DNA from 4 places in the Streptomyces sp. NPDC046881 genome. Region 3 is predicted to be linked to each of the others. Evidence: riboswitches for the same ligand, from Rfam matches in the RefSeq annotation. Region 3 holds a riboswitch; each other region holds the start of a gene.
The links. Region 3 has a riboswitch for cobalamin ahead of ABZ923_RS38605 (HoxN/HupN/NixA family nickel/cobalt transporter). Riboswitches for the same ligand answer to the same signal wherever they lie in the genome.
Positions count from the first base shown of each region.

Region 1: another riboswitch for cobalamin. It lies ahead of ABZ923_RS09420 (cobalamin biosynthesis protein); the one in region 3 lies ahead of ABZ923_RS38605 (HoxN/HupN/NixA family nickel/cobalt transporter).
Region 2: another riboswitch for cobalamin. It lies ahead of ABZ923_RS29120 (ribonucleoside-diphosphate reductase subunit alpha); the one in region 3 lies ahead of ABZ923_RS38605 (HoxN/HupN/NixA family nickel/cobalt transporter).
Region 4: another riboswitch for cobalamin. It lies ahead of ABZ923_RS32925 (CbtB-domain containing protein); the one in region 3 lies ahead of ABZ923_RS38605 (HoxN/HupN/NixA family nickel/cobalt transporter).

Region 1 is NZ_JBEYXJ010000013.1:43,628-48,043, reverse strand. It holds gene ABZ923_RS09435 (lysozyme) at 1-824, shown strand, start outside; gene ABZ923_RS09430 (inorganic phosphate transporter) at 968-2,215, shown strand; gene ABZ923_RS09425 (hypothetical protein) at 2,247-2,474, shown strand; cobalamin riboswitch at 2,605-2,747, shown strand; gene ABZ923_RS09420 (cobalamin biosynthesis protein) at 2,848-3,792, shown strand; gene ABZ923_RS09415 (cobyric acid synthase) at 3,789-4,416, shown strand, end outside.
Region 2 is NZ_JBEYXJ010000077.1:36,092-40,507, forward strand. It holds gene ABZ923_RS29115 (ATP-binding protein) at 1-2,407, opposite strand, end outside; cobalamin riboswitch at 2,557-2,691, shown strand; gene ABZ923_RS29120 (ribonucleoside-diphosphate reductase subunit alpha) at 2,818-4,416, shown strand, end outside.
Region 3 is NZ_JBEYXJ010000160.1:10,112-14,527, forward strand. It holds gene ABZ923_RS38590 (DUF6445 family protein) at 1-203, opposite strand, end outside; gene ABZ923_RS38595 (DUF4142 domain-containing protein) at 431-1,183, shown strand; gene ABZ923_RS38600 (glycoside hydrolase family 13 protein) at 1,204-2,862, opposite strand; cobalamin riboswitch at 3,033-3,217, shown strand; gene ABZ923_RS38605 (HoxN/HupN/NixA family nickel/cobalt transporter) at 3,245-4,327, shown strand.
Region 4 is NZ_JBEYXJ010000101.1:24,914-29,329, reverse strand. It holds partial or broken gene ABZ923_RS32950 (amidohydrolase family protein) at 1-15, opposite strand, end outside; gene ABZ923_RS32945 (NAD(P)-dependent oxidoreductase) at 12-899, opposite strand; gene ABZ923_RS32940 (antibiotic biosynthesis monooxygenase family protein) at 896-1,234, opposite strand; gene ABZ923_RS32935 (superoxide dismutase) at 1,486-2,133, shown strand; cobalamin riboswitch at 2,247-2,369, shown strand; gene ABZ923_RS32930 ((2Fe-2S) ferredoxin domain-containing protein) at 2,430-2,807, shown strand; cobalamin riboswitch at 2,909-3,050, shown strand; gene ABZ923_RS32925 (CbtB-domain containing protein) at 3,087-3,308, shown strand; gene ABZ923_RS32920 (CbtA family protein) at 3,331-4,083, shown strand; gene ABZ923_RS32915 (histidine phosphatase family protein) at 4,264-4,416, opposite strand, start outside.

The DNA.
Region 1 (4,416 bases), on a different contig from region 3:
CGGCCACGGCGGCCCTCGCCCTCGCGGGCACCGCACCCGCGTCGGCCGGGCCGGCCGCCCCCGGCGATCCGGCACGAGGGGCCGAGGCAGCCGGCGCCTCGCAGCCGGCCGGAGCCTCGCAGGCAGCCGAAACGTCACAGCCCGCCGACGCCTCCGAGCCCGCCGGCCTGTCGGCGCTCGCCGCCGGGACGCCCCGGGGGCACGACGTCTCGTCCCACCAGAGGGGCGTCGACTGGGCCGCCGCCGCGGCGAAGGGCGCCACGTTCGTGTACGTCAAGGCGACCGAGTCCACGACCTACCGCAACCCGTACTTCTCCGGGCAGTACTCCGGCGCCCGCAAGGCCGGCCTGCTGCACGGCGCGTACCACTTCGCCCTGCCCGACCGGTCCTCCGGAGCCCGGCAGGCCGCGTACTTCGTGCGGCACGGCGGCGGCTGGCGGGCGGACGGCTGGACGCTGCCGCCCGCGCTGGACATCGAGTACAACCCGTACAGCGCGCGGCACAAGTGCTACGGGCTGGGCAAGGCCCGGATGGTCCGCTGGATCCGGTCCTTCAGCGACGAGGTCCGGCGGCAGACCGGCCGCCGTCCGGTGATCTACACCACGACCCAGTGGTGGAAGCTGTGCACCGGGAACAGCCGCGCCTTCTCCTCCTCGAACCCCCTGTGGATCGCCCGGCACGGCACCTCGCGGCCGGGGACGCTGCCGGGCGGCTGGCGCTACTGGACGTTCTGGCAGTACGCCACCAAGGGCCGGCTGCCGGGTGACCAGAATCTCTTCAACGGCCCGCTGAGCCGGCTGCGGATCCTGGCCCGGGGCCGGTAGCCAAGGGGCGCCTGGGGCGAGGAGCACAAGCGGAATCTCTCGCGCGCGTTACTGACACCCTCGCGCCCGCCTCAGTTCATCTTCCGTTCACCCAGGTTGCCTACGTTCGACCAGCCAATGACCTCGAACGATTGCCTGGGTAAATGGAAAGCTTCTCGCTGATCCTCGCGATAGTGGTCGTGACCGCTCTCGCGTTCGATTTCACGAACGGTTTCCACGACACCGCGAACGCGATGGCCACCACCATCTCGACAGGCGCCCTGAAGCCGAAGATCGCGGTGACCATGTCCGCCGCCCTCAACCTCGTGGGCGCCTTCCTCTCCGTGGAGGTCGCCAACACGATCTCCAAGGGTCTCGTCGACGAGACCGGCATCCGTCCCGAGGTCATCTTCGCCGCCCTGGTCGGCGCGATCCTCTGGAACCTGCTGACCTGGCTGGTGGGCCTGCCCTCCAGCTCCTCGCACGCCCTGATGGGCGGCCTGGTCGGCGCCACCGTCGCCTCCGCCGGCTTCGGCGCCGTCCACGGTGACGTCCTGGTCACCAAGGTGCTGCTGCCGGCCGTCGCCGCGCCGATCGTCGCGGGCCTGGCCTCGCTGCTGGCCACCCGGTTCTCCTACGGCATCGGCGGCACCGCGGACGGCGAGGCGACCCGCAAGGGCTACCGCGTCGGCCAGATCGCCTCCGCCGGCCTGGTCTCCCTGGCCCACGGCACCAACGACGCCCAGAAGACGATGGGCATCATCACCCTCGCCCTGGTGGCCGGCGGCTCGCTCGCCCCCGGCTCCAACCCTCCCACCTGGGTGATCCTCTCCGCCGGCCTGGCCATCGCGCTCGGCACCTACATCGGCGGCTGGCGCATCATCCGCACCATGGGCAAGGGCCTGACCGACCTGGAGCCGCGCCAGGGCTTCGCCGCGCAGACCAGCGCCGCGACCGCCATCCTGGCCTCCTCGCACCTCGGCTTCTCCCTCTCCACCACGCACGTCGTCTCCGGCTCGGTGATGGGCGCGGGTCTGGGCCGCAAGGGCGGCGTGGTCCGCTGGTCCACCGCGACCCGCATGTTCGTCGCCTGGGCGCTGACCCTGCCGGCCGCCGCGCTGGTCGGCGCGGGTGCCGAGGCCGTCACCGGCCTGGGTGACTGGGGCACCGCCGTCGTCGCCGTCTTCCTCGTCGCCGCGAGCGCCGCGATCTGGAAGATCTCCCGCCGCGAGGTCGTCGACCACACCAACGTGGTCGAGGAGAGCGACGAGCCGGCCGGTGTGGTCACCACCGCCATCGCCGCCGTGATCCCGCCGCCCACCGCCGCGGTCGCCGCCGAGCTGGACCTCGCGTTCCCGCAGCAGAACACCGCCCCCGCCGAACCGGCCAGCCCGCCGGCCGCCGCGGTCTGACCCCGAGCACCCGGTTACCGAAGGAAGCACTATGAAGATCGACTGGGCAGCCCTGGGCTCCGTGTTCGGCGTCAGCCTCGTGGTCACGGTGGGCCTGGTGGCCCTGTTCACCCTCGGCATCGCGGGCCTGAACCGCCGTGAGAAGGCCGTGGCGCAGGGCGGTTCCGCCGGCCTCGCCGTCACCGGCGCCTACCTCTGCTTCGCGGCGTGCGCGGCGGCGGTGGCGTACGGCATCAACCTGATCGTGGCCAAGGCCTGACCGATCATCCGAGAGGCTCCCCTTCCCGTGTCGGGCAGGGGAGCCTCTGCCGTTGTCCCATCAGGCCCGCACGCCCCGCGGTGTGGGGATCGGCACACTCTCCCCTCGCAGGTCAAAGGCAGGTTGACGGCCGTTCCGGGCACGTGGTGGACTGCCCAGGCCATGTACGGCGGCAGGAGAGGAAGCCGGTGCGAATCCGGCGCGGTCCCGCCACTGTCACCGGGGAATGAACCCCGGGAGCCAGGAACTCTCACCGCCGATTCACGTCGAACCAGGGCGCGGACACCCTGAGTGAGGACACATATCGCCATGCTCGGCTGCCGATCGAGGACCCGTACCAGGCCCGTTCCTGTTCCCACGGCCGGCTGAGCCGATGGGTGCCGATCGCACATACGCGTACGGCGCCGCCGCCGGCGTCCTCGGGGACCTGCTTCTCGGCGATCCGCGCCGCGGACATCCCGTCGCCGTGTTCGGCCGGGCGGCGGGCGCCGCGGAAGGCGCGTTGTGGCACGACCACCGCGGCTGGGGCGCCCTGCACACCGCCGTGTGCGCCGGCGGCGCCGTCGCACTCGGCGCACTGGCCGCGCGTACCGTACGCCCCTCCCGTACCGCCTCCGTCGCGCTGACCGCCGCCGCCACCTGGGCCGTCGTGGGCGGCACCTCGCTCGCCCGGGAGGCCCGCACGATCGGGCGCGCCCTGGAGTCGGGGGACGTCGAGGCGGCCCGGGCGCGGCTGCCCCACCTGTGCGGCCGGGACCCGCAGGCGCTGGACGCCGACGGCATCGCCCGGGCCGTGGTCGAGTCGGTCGCCGAGAACACCTCCGACGCGGTCGTCGGCGCCCTCGTGTGGGGTGCGGTGGCCGGGGTTCCGGGGCTGCTCGGGTTCCGGGCGGTCAACACCCTGGACGCGATGGTGGGTCACCGGTCGCCCCGCTTCCGGCGCTTCGGCTGGGCCGCCGCCCGCCTCGACGACGTCGCCGGCTGGCCGGGGGCCCGGCTGACCGCCGTGCTCGCCGCCGCGGCCGGACCGGATCCGCGCGGTGCCCTGCGCGCCTGGAAGGCCGACGCGCACCGGCACCCGAGCCCCAACGCCGGGCCTGTGGAGGCCTCCTTCGCCGGTGCCCTCGGCGTCCGCCTGGGCGGGACGCTCTCCTACGGCGGCCGGGTCGAGCACCGCCCGGTGCTCAACGGTGCCACCGGACGGCCGGTCCGGGTCACCGACATCGACCGGGCCGTACGGCTCTCCCGCCGCGTCGGCCTGCTCGCCCTCGGCAGCACGCTCGCCGCGCGCCGACTGCTGAAAGGACGCGGGAAGTGAACGGTGGTCTCCTCGTCGCCGGCACGACCTCCGACGCCGGCAAGAGCGTCGTGACGGCCGGTATCTGCCGCTGGCTGGTCCGCCAGGGCGTGAAGGTCGCGCCGTTCAAGGCGCAGAACATGTCCCTCAACTCGTTCGTGACGCGCGAGGGCGCCGAGATCGGCCGGGCGCAGGCGATGCAGGCCCAGGCCTGCCGGATCGAGCCGACCGCGCTGATGAACCCGGTGCTGCTCAAGCCCGGCGGCGAGCAGAGCAGCCAGGTGGTGCTGCTGGGCAGGCCGGTGGGCGAGCTGAGCGCGCGCGGGTACCACGGCGGGCGCCAGCAGCGGCTGCTGGGCACGGTGCTGGACTGCCTGGCCGAGTTGCGGGGCACGTATGACGCGGTGATCTGTGAGGGGGCGGGCAGTCCGGCCGAGATCAACCTGCGCCGGACCGACATCGTCAACATGGGGATCGCGCGCAACGCGCGGCTGCCCGTGCTCGTCGTCGGCGACATCGACCGCGGGGGTGTCTTCGCGTCCTTCTTCGGCACGGTGGCCCTGCTCTCGCCGGAGGACCAGGAGCTGGTCGCCGGCTTCCTGGTGAACAAGTTCCGCGGCGACGTCTCCCTGCTGGAGCCGGGGC
Region 2 (4,416 bases), on a different contig from region 3:
ACGCACGGGCGGACAACGCCTTGCGCATCCGCAGGGTCCAGTTCTGGTACCGGTTCTTCTTGCGGGCTCTCAGCTTGTTGACCGTCTTCTTGTACTCCCGGACGGGATCGGTGTCCAGGCCGATCTTGTCCCGGATCACGGCGAACGCGTCGTTCCCGCCGCTGCCGAACTCCTGGGCCACCGCCAGGCGTACCGCGTGGGAGGGTTCCGCCTTGCCTATCTGGAAGAGGTGGTCGTAGAGCTGCATGGTGTCGGTCTTCTCCGAGGCCGCGCGCAGTGCCGTACCGAGTTGCTTGAGCAGTCCGAGCTTGGCGTCCTCGACGGTGCGGCGGTCGCCCTTGATCTCGGGCCAGCGGACGTGCACCCGCTCGACGATGTCGCACAGCAGCCGCGGCCGGCGTTCCACGCTGTCGACCTCCAGGGCCGCCGCGTACAGGTCGAGGGCCTTGGAGTCGTCCGTGCGGCGGTTCGCGGCCAAGAAGAGCCGCTCGGCCAGGGGATGGCCGTACACGGGGGCACGCCGCAGCAGCTCGGCCCGGGTCTTGTGCCACTCGGCCGTGACACTGCCTCCCCTGGCCGACAGTCTCGCCGCCCGGTGACGGGAGAGCAGCACCGCGGCGATGAGCAGCTCGCGGCTGGGGCCCGGCGGCCGCAGCGCCTGCTCGATCAGCTCGCCGGCGTCGCGCTCGTCGAGGTGCCGCAGCAGGCGGAAGCCGAGGTAGGCCTGGATGATGCTGTGCGGGAAACGGACCCTCTTCTCGAAGCTCTCCACCAGCTGGAGCTTCTTCGCGTCGGCCGCGAAGTGGGCGAGCGCGGCCTGGCACTGGCCCATGTCGCCCTGGGTGAGACGCTCTTGCTGCTTCTGGCTCAGGTGGTCGCAGAGCGTGTTCCAGATCCGCTCCCGGTGCCACTCCGAGAAGGCGTTCCTGCCCTTGCCGTACCGGTCGGAGCGGCGTCCCCCGGTCCACGCGTGCTCCGCGGTCCACAGGTGCTCCGCCCGGGTCCGCGTCCGCCGCGCCGGGCCGGGGTGGACGTCGTCGTCCAGCAGCTCGGCGAAGCCGACCTCCAGCTTGTCCTGGAGCAGTCCTGTGCAGGCGAGCGCGGAGACCACCTCCAGGGTGTCGCTGCGTTCCTGCGGGTTCAGTTCCACGTCCCCGCGCAGCCGGCCCTCCCGCACGGAGCGGTCCCATGTCTCCAGCAGCCACAGCCGCAGGGTGCTGCGGTCCCAGCTGCGCGTGTCCAGCCGGTCCTTGTCGTCGCGCGGACGGTCACGCTCCAGGTCGCCGTGATGGTGCAGTTCCCGGGCGATCTGCAGGTAGATGGGTGATTCCGTGACCTCCGCGGTCTCCACGATCCAGTCCACGCGGCGCTCGTCCGTCTCCGGGACCCGGGCCTCGACGAAGTACAGCGCCTCCTCCTCGCTCAGCGGTTCCAGCTCCACGATCGCGGCGGAGGTGCGTTCCAGCGGACTGTGCGGGCGGGACGCGATGACGAGCGGCAGCCTGTCCTCGTGGGCACGCTCGATGGCCCGGCGGATGATGTTGTCCCTGTCCTCCTGGAACCGTTCGTCGAGAACCGCCTCCTCCAGGCCGTCGGCGAGGACCACCACCTTGTCGTCGGCGAGCAGTTGCTGCCAGACCCGGTCGTTCTTGGTGCGCGCGAGGATGCCCCGGGGCGCTTCCTCGGCGAACCGCTGCCTGGCCATGGCCTCGAAGTTCAGATCGGGCCCGGTGGCGTCCCTCAGCCGGATCGGCACGGGCACGGCGTGCTGCCGGGCGAGCAGTTCGGTGAGCCGTACCAGGACGGCCGTCTTGCCCGTGCCGACGCCCCCGACGAGCAGGTACGGCCTGCGGGTCTCACGCTGCCGCAGCCGCTGGGCGATGACCCGGGCGATCTCCTCGCGGCCCACGATCTCGGCGATGTCGGGTCCGGCGGTGGGCACCAGCTTGCGGGGATGCCTGCGCGCCTTCACGAGGTAGCGCCGCTTCGTCCACCAGTACCAGAAGAACAGGAAGAGGGCGGCGGCGATCGAGGCGGTGAGGACCGGACCGACGAAGCGGAGGATGACGTCGAATCCGCCCTGGTTGTCCTGGTTCGCCTTCCGCCACTTCTCGAACTCCGTCGTGTGGTGCGAGACCAGGATGTACACGCCCTCCGCGACCCACGCGAGGACGGCGAGCGCGGCACCGGCCCAGACGACCCGGAGGGTGTTGGTGTACGAGGCCCATCTACGCCACTTCCGGGGACGGGTGGTGTCGTGCCGGGCCTCCAGCCTGATGGTCAGATAGTGCCAGTAGGCCAGGAAGGAACCCCTGACCCGGCGCCACACCCGCCGGGGGTACAGCGTCGCCATCGGCGCGTTGCGGGGGCGCTGTTTGCCCGGCGGGTGACGGACGATCCTCGTCATGGTGCGTTCTCCTTCCGAGACCGGCTCTCGGCACGGAGGACCCCGCGGGCACCTACTTCCATGGAAACACGCACCGTCCGCCCCGCAACCCGGCAAACGGCCTCCGACACCGGACCGGCACAACATCTGGGGGTGCCACGGGAACCCGGCACTAGATGTATGCTCGTGATCGCTGTCGCCGCAGGGGAATCCGGTGCGAGTCCGGAACTGTCCCGCAACGGTGTACCTGCGTGTTCCCGCACGCCTGTTGAGTCCGAGGACCTGTCGGCAGCACACCCGGACGTCCGGTCCGGGTGGGTTCTGAAACGTCCGGGCCTCGTGGAGTGGGCCGGTGGACGCGACGCCGTGCGCGCTCGTGGCTGCCCCCTGCCCTCCGCCGGGCCCCCGTGCCGAGCGAGGGAGAGCCCCACGTGACCATCGCGCCAGCCGACCCGGCTTCAGTCAGCGAGCTGGAGACCGACGGTCCCGGTACCGCACTGCTGCGGACCCTGACCGAGCTGACCGCCGACCTGCCCGACGCCGACCCGGGCCGGATCGCCGCCGCCGCGCTGCGCGGCCGGTCCGCGCGGGCCGACGAGGCGGAGCTGCGTGAGCTGGCCACGGAGGCGGCCGCCGGCCTGATCTCCGAGGACCCCGCGTACTCGAAGCTGGCCGCCCGGCTGCTGACGCTCACCATCCGGGCCGAGGCCGCCTCGCAGGGCGTCACGTCCTTCACCGAGTCCATCGCGGTCGGCCACCGCGAGGGCCTGGTCGCCGACCGCACCGCCGAGTTCGCGCGTCTGCACGCCGAGCGGCTCGACGCGCTGGTCGACGCCTCCGCCGACGACCGCTTCGGCTACTTCGGCCTGCGCACCCTCCACAGCCGCTACCTGCTGCGCCACCCGATCACCCGCAAGGTCGTCGAGACGCCCCAGCACTTCATGCTGCGCGTGGCGAGCGGCCTCGCCGAGGACGACACGACCCGCTCGGTGGACGAAGTCGCGGCGCTGTACGGCCTGATGAGCCGCCTGGACTACCTGCCGTCCTCCCCCACCCTGTTCAACTCCGGTACGCGCCACCCGCAGATGTCGTCCTGCTACCTGCTGGACTCGCCGCTGGACGAGCTGGACTCCATCTACGACCGCTACCACCAGGTGGCCCGGCTGTCGAAGCACGCCGGTGGCATCGGCCTGTCCTACTCGCGCATCCGCTCGCGGGGTTCGCTGATCCGGGGCACGAACGGGCACTCCAACGGCATCGTGCCGTTCCTGAAGACCCTGGACGCCTCCGTCGCCGCGGTGAACCAGGGCGGCCGGCGCAAGGGCGCCGCCGCGGTCTACCTGGAGACCTGGCACTCCGACATCGAGGAGTTCCTGGAGCTGCGCGACAACACCGGCGAGGACGCCCGCCGCACCCACAACCTCAACCTCGCGCACTGGATCCCGGACGAGTTCATGCGCCGGGTCAACGCCGACGAGCAGTGGTCGCTGTTCTCCCCCGCCGACGTCCCCGAGCTGGTCGACCTGTGGGGCGAGGAGTTCGACGCCGCCTACCGCAAGGCCGAGGCCGCCGAACTGGCCAGGAAGACGCTGCCCGCACGGGAGCTGTACGGCCGGATGATGCGCACCCTGGCGCAGACCGGCAACGGCTGGATGACCTTCAAGGACGCCGCCAACCGCACCGCGAACCAGACCGCCCTGCCCGGCAACGTCATCCACTCCTCCAACCTGTGCACGGAGATCCTGGAGGTCACCGACGACGGCGAGACGGCCGTGTGCAACCTCGGCTCCGTCAACCTCGGCGCCTTCGTCCAGGACGGGGACATCGACTGGGAGCGCCTGGACGAGACCGTCCGCACGGCCGTCACCTTCCTCGACCGCGTCGTGGACATCAACTTCTACCCCACCGAGCAGGCGGGCCGCTCCAACGCCAAGTGGCGCCCGGTCGGCCTGGGCGCGATGGGCCTGCAGGACGTCTTCTTCAAGCTGCGCCTGCCCTTCGACTCCCCCGCCGCCAAGGCCCTGTCCACA
Region 3 (4,416 bases):
GGCATCGCACGCAGCCCGGGCCAGGTCTCGGAGGTGTACGGATATCCCCGCACCCAGTCGTCCTTGTCCAGGCACCGCTGCCGTACCGCGTCGACGCCGGGCAGGACGTCGTCCAGCACCCAGTAGTCGCGGCCCTTGGTGGGCTTGCGGTAGGGCAGGACGGGCAGCGCGGCCGGCGGGCGGGGCGGGGGCTGTGGGGGCATGCGGCGAATCTAGGGGCGGGCCCGGTCTGCCTTCTCCCGCGGACAGGTCAACCTTCCGCCCAGGAACGATCAACCGTTCGCCAACAGGCTTCGGTGATTCTTTACCCGGCGGCACCGAGACGAACGGCCTTCGCATCCGTACTGCTGTGCGTCGGAACCGCCCACGGGCGGGAACCCCTGCAGGAGGAACGGTGCGCTTTTCGCGGAACGCGACGGGAACGCTCTTCGTGGGCGGTGCGATGGCCCTGACCCTCACCGCTCTCGCCTACCCGGGCATGCTCGGCCTGGACAAGGTCTCCACCGCCCAGGACCGTGTCATCGCCAACACCCAGTGGGGCCCCCTCACCGAGCAGGACCGGGACTTCGTGGTGAAGGTGCGTGCGGCGGGTCTGTGGGAGTACCCGGTGGGCCAGATCGGGCTGCAGAAGGGCGGCTCCAAGGCGGTGATCACGGCCAGCCAGCACCTGATCGACGGGCACGCGGCGCTGGACACCACCTGCCGCAAGATCGCGCCGATGCTGAACATCACGCTGCCCAACGTGGCGAGCCCCCAGCAGGAGGGCTTCGTGAACACGTTGAAGTCGGACACCGGCAAGCAGTTCGACACCGACTTCGCCAACATCCTGCGCATGACGCACGGTTCGATCTTCAACGCGATCGCGAAGATCCGCTCCACCACCAAGAACTCGTTGATCCGGGCCCTCGCCGACCAGGCCAACGACACCGTGCTCGACCACATGACCGTGATGGAGAAGACGGGTCTGGTCGACTTCGACCAGACCCTGTTCCAGCAGACCACCCCGCCGAAGCTGCCCAACTCGGACCTGACCCCGCCGGCCCCGGCCCCCGGCCAGCCGGAGGTGGTGCTCACCCCGCCGGCGACCGCCACCGCCAGCCCGGTGGACATCAGCGGCCTCATCAGCGGCGGCGGCGCCCCGGCCGCGGGGGCGAGCCCGGACCCGGCTCCGACGGGGGGCTGAGGTCTTTCACACGACAGGGCCTAGCCCAGCCACACGGTGGTGTCCGGCGGGAGGGTCCTGTCCGTCGGCAGGGGTGTGCTGGCCAGCAGGACCTCGCCCGGCGGCAGCGGGACCGGGTCCGGGCCGAGGTTGGTGACGTTGCGCCAGCCCTCGGTGCGGGCGAAGTCCAGCACGCCGGCGGGCGTGTCCGGCGTCCAGGCCAGCGTCTCCCCCTCCAGCAGCTTGCGGCGCAGCCGCAGCGCCGTGCGGTACAGCTCCAGCGTGGAGCCCTCGGCGCCGGCCTGCGCCTCGACGGCGTACGCCGCGAACGACGCCGGCTGCGGCAGCCAGCCGGCCCCGGGCCCGAAGCCGTACGACGGTCCGGTCGTCGTCCACGGCAGCGGCACCCGGCAGCCGTCGCGGCCCTTGCGGACATGGCCGGTCTGCTCCCAGATCGGGTCCTGGAGCACCTCGGTGGGCAGGTCGGCGACCTCGGGCAGGCCGAGTTCCTCGCCCTGGTAGAGGTACGCCGACCCGGGCAGCGCCAGCATCAGCAGGCTCGCCGCCCGCGCCCGGCGCAGTCCGGCCGCCGGGTCGACCGCGGGCGCGGTGCCCTGGGAGAGCAGCCAGGCGGCCGGATCGGTGCCGGGCGGCAGCATGAGCCGGGAGGCGTGCCGTACGACGTCGTGGTTGGACAGCACCCAGGTCGCGGAGGCTCCGGCGGTGTGGGCCGTGGCCAGCGAGGCGGTGATGACGTCCCGCAGCTCCTCGGCATCCCAGCGCGCCTCCAGGTACTCGAAGTTGAACGCCTGGCCCAGTTCGTCCGGGCGGGCGTACAGGGCCCGGCGGGCGCCCGGCACCCAGGCCTCGGCGACGGCCGTGCGGGGCGGGCTGTAGGCGTCGAAGAGCTTGCGCCAGTCGCGGTAGATCTCGTGCACCTCGTCGCGGTCCCAGTACGGGTGGCTGCCCGGCGCCACCCGGGGCAGCGCCTCCTCGCCGGTCGCGCCGATGTCGCCGACGTCCCGCAGCGGCTCGGTGAGGTCCTTGGCCAGGCCGTGGGCGACGTCGACGCGGAAGCCGTCCACGCCCCGGTCGGACCAGAACCGCAGGGTGGTGCGGAAGTCGGCGCGGACCTCCTCGTTGTCCCAGTTGAGGTCGGGCTGCTCGGGGGCGAAGAGGTGCAGGTACCACTCCCCGTCCGGCACCCGCCGCCAGGCGCTGCCGCCGAACACCGACTGCCAGTCGCTGGGCGGCAGTTCCCCGTGCGCCCCGCGCCCCGGCCGGAAGACGTAGCGTTCCCGGGCGGCCGAGCCGGGCCCGGCCCGCAGCGCCTCCTGGAACCAGGGGTGCAGGTGCGAGGTGTGGTTGGGGACGATGTCCACGACGACCTTGAGCCCGAGCCGGTGCGCCTCGGCGACCAGGGCGTCGAAGTCCTCCAGCGTGCCGAGGCGCTCGTCGACCCCGCGCGGGTCGATGACGTCGTAGCCGCCGTCGGCGAGTTCGGAGGGGTAGAAGGGGCTCAGCCACAGGGCGTCCACGCCGAGCGCGGCCACGTGGTCCATCCGCTCGGCGATGCCCCGCAGGTCGCCGAGGCCGTCACCGTCGGCGTCGGCGAAACTGCGCGGATAGACCTGGTAGATGACGGCCTGCCGCCACCAGTCGGGGTTCCTGGACGAGAGGTCCGGCGAGTGGTCTGCCATACGGGCTCCCATGGGGGGACGGACGACGGTACGGAATCTGTATCTGTCCACATTGCCCGGAAAGGGAACGCGCGGTACGGCGCCACGCGACGGACGGCGCAGGGCGCACAGCGTTTGTGATCTTGCCTACCCGCGCCGGTAGGCGGCTATGCAGGAAACCGCGTGCCCGCCTACGGTGGACGGGCCGTGGTGTTCGGGAAGTCGATGGAAGGTCGACGCGGCCCTCGCCACTGTGATCGGGGAGTTCCCGTTCCGTCCGGCATCCGCCGGGCCACTGGTCGTACGACCGGGAAGGCAGGGACGGCGGACGTTCGACCCGTCAGCCAGGAGACCGGCCACGGCAGTCACGAAGTGATCCACGAGGTGTTGGAGCGTGAACCCGATGGCCGATGCTGCGTCTTTCCGCTGGCGGCGCGAGGACACCGTCAAGACGGTGGGGCTGATGGCGGTGATCGTCGCCCTGCACGTCGTCGCCTTCGGGATCCTGTACCTCCTGGTCGCGCCCCGCCACTACAAGGTGGGCACCGACGTGTTCGGGGTGGGCCTCGGCATCACGGCCTACACCCTCGGCATGCGGCACGCGTTCGACGCCGATCACATCGCCGCGATCGACAACACCACGCGCAAGCTGATGGCCGACGGCAAGCGGCCGGTGTCGGTGGGGTTCTGGTTCGCGCTCGGGCACTCCAGTGTCGTGGTGCTGCTGGCCCTGCTCATCGCGGGCGGCACCTCGCTGGCGGGGAAGGTGACGAACGAGGGGTCCACCACCCACCAGGTGCTGGGCTTCCTCGGCACGACGGTCTCCGGGACGTTCCTGTACCTCATCGCCGCGCTCAACCTGGTGGCGCTGCTCGGCATCCTCAAGGTGTTCCGGGCGATGCGCGCGGGGGCGTACGACGAGAAGGAGCTGGAGCAGCACCTGGACTCGCGGGGCTTCATGAACCGCGTGCTCGGGCGGCTCACCAGGTCCGTCTCGCGCCCGGGGCAGATGTACCCGCTGGGTTTCCTGTTCGGGCTCGGCTTCGACACGGCCACCGAGGTCACGCTGATGGTGATGGCGGGCTCGGGCGCGGCGGCCGGGCTGCCCTGGTACGCGATCCTCTGCCTGCCCCTGCTCTTCGCCGCCGGGATGAGCCTGTTCGACACGCTCGACGGCACGTTCATGAACTTCGCCTACCAGTGGGCGTTCTCCAACCCGGTCCGCAAGGTCTTCTACAACCTCGCCATCACCGGCCTGTCCATCGCCGTGGCCTTCTTCATCGGCACCATCGAGCTGGTCGGCGTCCTGCACGAGAAGTTCGGCCTGCACGACGACGTCACCGGCTGGATCGCCGGCCTCGACCTGGACAACGTCGGCTACCTCATCGTCGGCCTGTTCGTGGTGGTGTGGGCGGCGGCGCTGGCGTACTGGAAGGTCGCCCGGGTCGAGGAGCGCTGGACGGCCACCGCCACCGCCGCCGAGTAGCCGGTCCTAGGCGGTGTCTTCAAATGATCAGCGTTGGTGGATCATGGCGTCGTGATACGTCGCCATGAACTGTCCGATGCCGAGTGGGA
Region 4 (4,416 bases), on a different contig from region 3:
GATGTCGATGATCACGTGTCGGTTTCCGGTTTCGGTGCGAGTGCGCGGGTGACCGCGGCACAGTCCTGGTCGCCCAGTCCCTGCTCGGTGGCGCGGACGTGGGTCTCCGCCGCGGCGGTCGCCAGCGGCAGGCTCAGGCCGACTGCTGCTGCCTGCTTGGAAGCGAGCATGAGGTCTTTCGCCATCAGCCGCAGCCGGAAGTCCGGCTCCTCGAAACGGCCGGAGGCCAGGCGCCGCGACTTGAACGCCATCACCGGCGAGGCGAAGCCGCTGCCCGCGATGGTCCGCAGGACCAGCTGCCGGTCGAGGCCACAGGCCTCCGCCAGTTCGGTGGCCTCGGCCAGGGCCTGCACCTCTATGCCCATCAGCAGGTTGAGGAGCAGTTTCATCCGCATGCCGGACCCGAGTGCGCCCAGATGGACCACTTCCTTGCCCAGCGTCTCCAGCAGCGGGCGGGCGGTCTCGAACGCCCGCTGCTCGCCGCCGGCGAACAGCCGCAGTTCTCCGTCGCGGGCGTGGTCGCGGTTGCCGAGCATGCCGACGTCGAGGACCGCCGGGATCTCTCCGGCGATCTGCACGACCTCGTCGGGGGCGACCGTGCTCGCGCAGATCAGCACGCCGGGGTACGGACCCTCGGCCAGCACGCCGCCCGGTCCGTGCAGCACCGCGCCGAGGGCCTGTCCGTCGGCCACGACGCAGAGGGTGGCGCTGGTGCCGGCGACGGCGTCGGCGGGGTTGGCGGCGGCGTAGGCGCCCGCCTCGGCGAGCGGGGCGGTGCGCTCCGGGGTACGGTTCCAGACCCGGACCTGTATGCCCTGGTCGAGGAGGCGACCGGCCAGGCCGGCGCCCATCGTGCCGAGACCGAGGACGGCGACGGAGCCGCGCACGGGGGGCGTCATGAGGACACCCCCTTGGTCTCCTTGATCACCCGGAACCGCATCGACTGCCGCTGGTCGACGAACTGGCGCAGCGGGGCCACCAACTCCTGGTGCTCCGCGCTCTGCTGCCAGGCGAAGAAGTCCTCGGCGGTCCGCCATTCGCTGGTGATCACCCACTGGCGGGAGTCGTCGACGGGTTCGCCGAGCCGCTCGACGATGTGTCCGGGGGTGCTGGACACGGACTTCCGGAGCTGCTCGTACAGATCCAGGAATCCCTGTTCGCCGCCCTCGATCACGCGGACCGCGAAAACCACGCTCAGCTTGTCGGCCGATCGGCCGTTGTCGTTGGCGCCCATGTCTCCTCCTGTGTGAGAGCCGGACGGACACGACACCAACGGACTCATGTCCCTCGGACGGCTGCAACTCCGAATGGGCGACGACCCAGTGGAGACAAGGGATGCACGCTCCGTCATTAGTCATTTCGGGTGACTGACGGCCCGCTGGGCGTGGATCCGGTCCTAGGCCCAAGGACTGATCGGCGTTCAGCCGTTCCTGCTGGTAGCTTGCACTTGCATCTTATTCGCAATAACGTCGGAGGACGTTGGACATGGCGCTGTACACGCTCCCGGAACTTCCGTACGACTACTCGGCGCTCGCGCCGGTGATCAGCCCGGAGATCATCGAGCTGCACCACGACAAGCACCACGCGGCCTACGTGAAGGGCGCGAACGACACCGTGGAACAGCTCGCCGAGGCACGGGACAAGGACGCCTGGGGCTCGGTCAACGGCCTGGAGAAGAACCTGGCCTTCCACCTCTCCGGGCACATCCTGCACAGCATCTACTGGCAGAACATGACCGGTCCGAAGGACGGCGGCGGCGAGCCCCTGGCCGCCGACGGCGTGGGCGAGCTGGCCGAGGCGATCAAGGAGTCCTTCGGCTCCTTCGCCGCCTTCAGGACCCAGCTGTCCAAGGCCGCGGCCACCACGCAGGGTTCGGGCTGGGGCGTGCTCGCCCACGAGCCGCTGAGCGGCCGCCTGATCGTGGAGCAGGTCTACGACCACCAGGGCAACGTCGGCCAGGGCTCCACCCCGCTCCTGGTCTTCGACGCCTGGGAGCACGCCTTCTACCTGCAGTACAGGAACCAGAAGGTGGACTTCGTCGAGGCGATGTGGCAGGTCGTCAACTGGCAGGACGTCGCCCGTCGTTTCGAGGCGGCCAAGTCCCGCACGGACGTGCTGCTGCTCGCCCCGTGACGAGGGGTCTCCCGCGGGCGTACCGCGCGCGGGAGACCCGCCGCACGGCGGCCGGGTGACGGGCCGCCACCGGTGATGACATGATGACCGGCGACACAAGGCGACGGCGGTCCGAGGAAGCCGGTGCGAATCCGGCGCGGTCCCGCCACTGTGACCGGTGAGCGAGTTCCGGCAGGCCACCGCCCCCGACGGGGTGGGAAGGCGGGACGAGCGACGACCCGGGAGCCAGGAGACTCACGCGGTCGCCTCCTCATGCGACACCGGGGCGGATCTCCCCGGGAGGGGAGCGGCGCGGTATGCCCGACAGGCCGACGGAAAAGACAGCGGGCGGACCGGTGCCGTGCCGGGTCGTCGTGTGCCGGGACTGCTGCTGCGGCAGCCCCAAGGTGACGGGCGATCACGCGGCGCAGACCGCGCGGTTGCGGGCGGAGATGCCCGTGCGCGTCTCCGACTGCCTCGACGTGTGCGACCAGGCCAACGTCATCGTCGTACAACCCTCCACCGCAGGCCGGGCCGCCGGCGCGCGACCGGTCTGGCTCGGGCTGGTCAACGACCCCGACGCGACCGAGGACATCGTCGCCTGGGTGCGCGCCGGTGGCCCGGGCGTGGCTCCCCGGCCCGACATCCTCGACCTGTACGCCTTCACCCCACCGCGCCGGCGCGCGGAGCCCTGAGCCGGACCGGTCGGATCGCGCCACCGCCGACCCACCGGGCACACGGCCGTTCACCCGGCACGAGAGGAAGATCACGCCGGTCGGAGGCGGTCTTGGCGGGGCTCCGATCCCGCGGTACGGTCTGTCCGAAATCGACGACGGCATAACGGAAGCCGGTGAGAGTCCGGCACGGTCGCGCCACTGTGTGCGGGCCCCGCGAGGGTGCCCGTGAGTCAGACCCGGGGCCGTCGTCCTGTGCACCACCGAGATGGGACGCGAATTCCCAGAGGAGGTTCTGCCATGGCGCAGACCGTCGCCCAGCCGACCGCCACCACTCCCGCCGTCCCCGCGAAGCTGCCGCTGAAGGCGATAGCTCCCTGGGCGGTCTTCTTCGGCATCCTGATGCTGGTCCTGCTCTACTTCGTCGGCGCCGAGCAGGGCGCCACCTCCGTGCTCAACGGCACGGACGTCCACGAGTGGGTGCACGACGCCCGCCATCTGCTCGGTTTCCCCTGCCACTGACGCGAGGGGACACCGCCCGCCCATGAATTCCGCAACCGTACGGAACCTCCTCGTACGGGGCATGCTCGCCGGCCTCGCGGCCGGCGTGCTCGCCCTGATCGCGGCCTACTTCCTCGGTGAGCCGAGCGTCGACAAGGCGATCGGCTTCGAGGACGCCCACTCCCACGAGCACGGGACGGAAGTCGTCTCCCGCTCCCTCCAGTCCACCGCGGGCCTCGCCACCGGCGTCCTCGTCTACGGGGTCGCCTTCGGCGGCATCGCCGCGCTCGCCTTCTGCTTCGCGCTCGGCCGGGTCGGCCGGATCGGTCCGCGCGCCACGGCGCTGCTGCTGTCCGGCTGCGCGCTGCTCACCGTGTACGTCGTGCCGTTCCTGAAGTACCCGGCCAACCCGCCGTCGGTCGGCGACCCCGGCACCATCGGCAAGCGGACCGGCCTGTACTTCCTGATGATGCTGCTCGGCGTCCTCCTGGCGGTCGCCGCCACCCTCCTCGGCCGACGCCTGGCGCCCGCCCTGGGCACCTGGTGGGCGACCGTGGCCGCGGTGGCCGCGTTCGCCGTCGCCGTCGGCTTGGCCTACGCGTTCCTGCCGGCCGTCAACGAGGTGCCGCGGGACTTCCCGGCCACCCTGCTGTGGCGGTTCCGGCTGTCCGCGCTGGCCATCCAGGCCGTCCTGTGGGGCGGATTCGGGCTCGCCTTCGGCGAGTCGGCCGAGCGGCTGCTGAACCCCCGGCCGGCCAGGGCCGGCCGCGCACGAGCGGTACCGGCCGCGCACTGACCTCCTTCCGGACGACCGGGGGCCCTTCGGAACCATCCGGGGGGCCTCCGGCGTTCGAGCGGCCGCTGCACCACCCGAGACGACGACGCACGCGCGCCGGACACCCGCCAGGAGCAGACCGCGCGGCGCGGGCCGGCAGACCCCACGGCCTGTCGTTCGGATCACGCCGAACGAAAGGACCTAGTCCGCCTCCGGGGCCGCCGGCGGACGCCCCAGCCGCAGGTTCCACCGGCCGGCCCGGCCGCTGAGTTCGGTCACGGTGAGCGGTGGCACGTCGAGACGCCAGAAGAGCGCGGCGGGCAGGTCCAGCGCCGCCACGACGGCGGCCCGCAC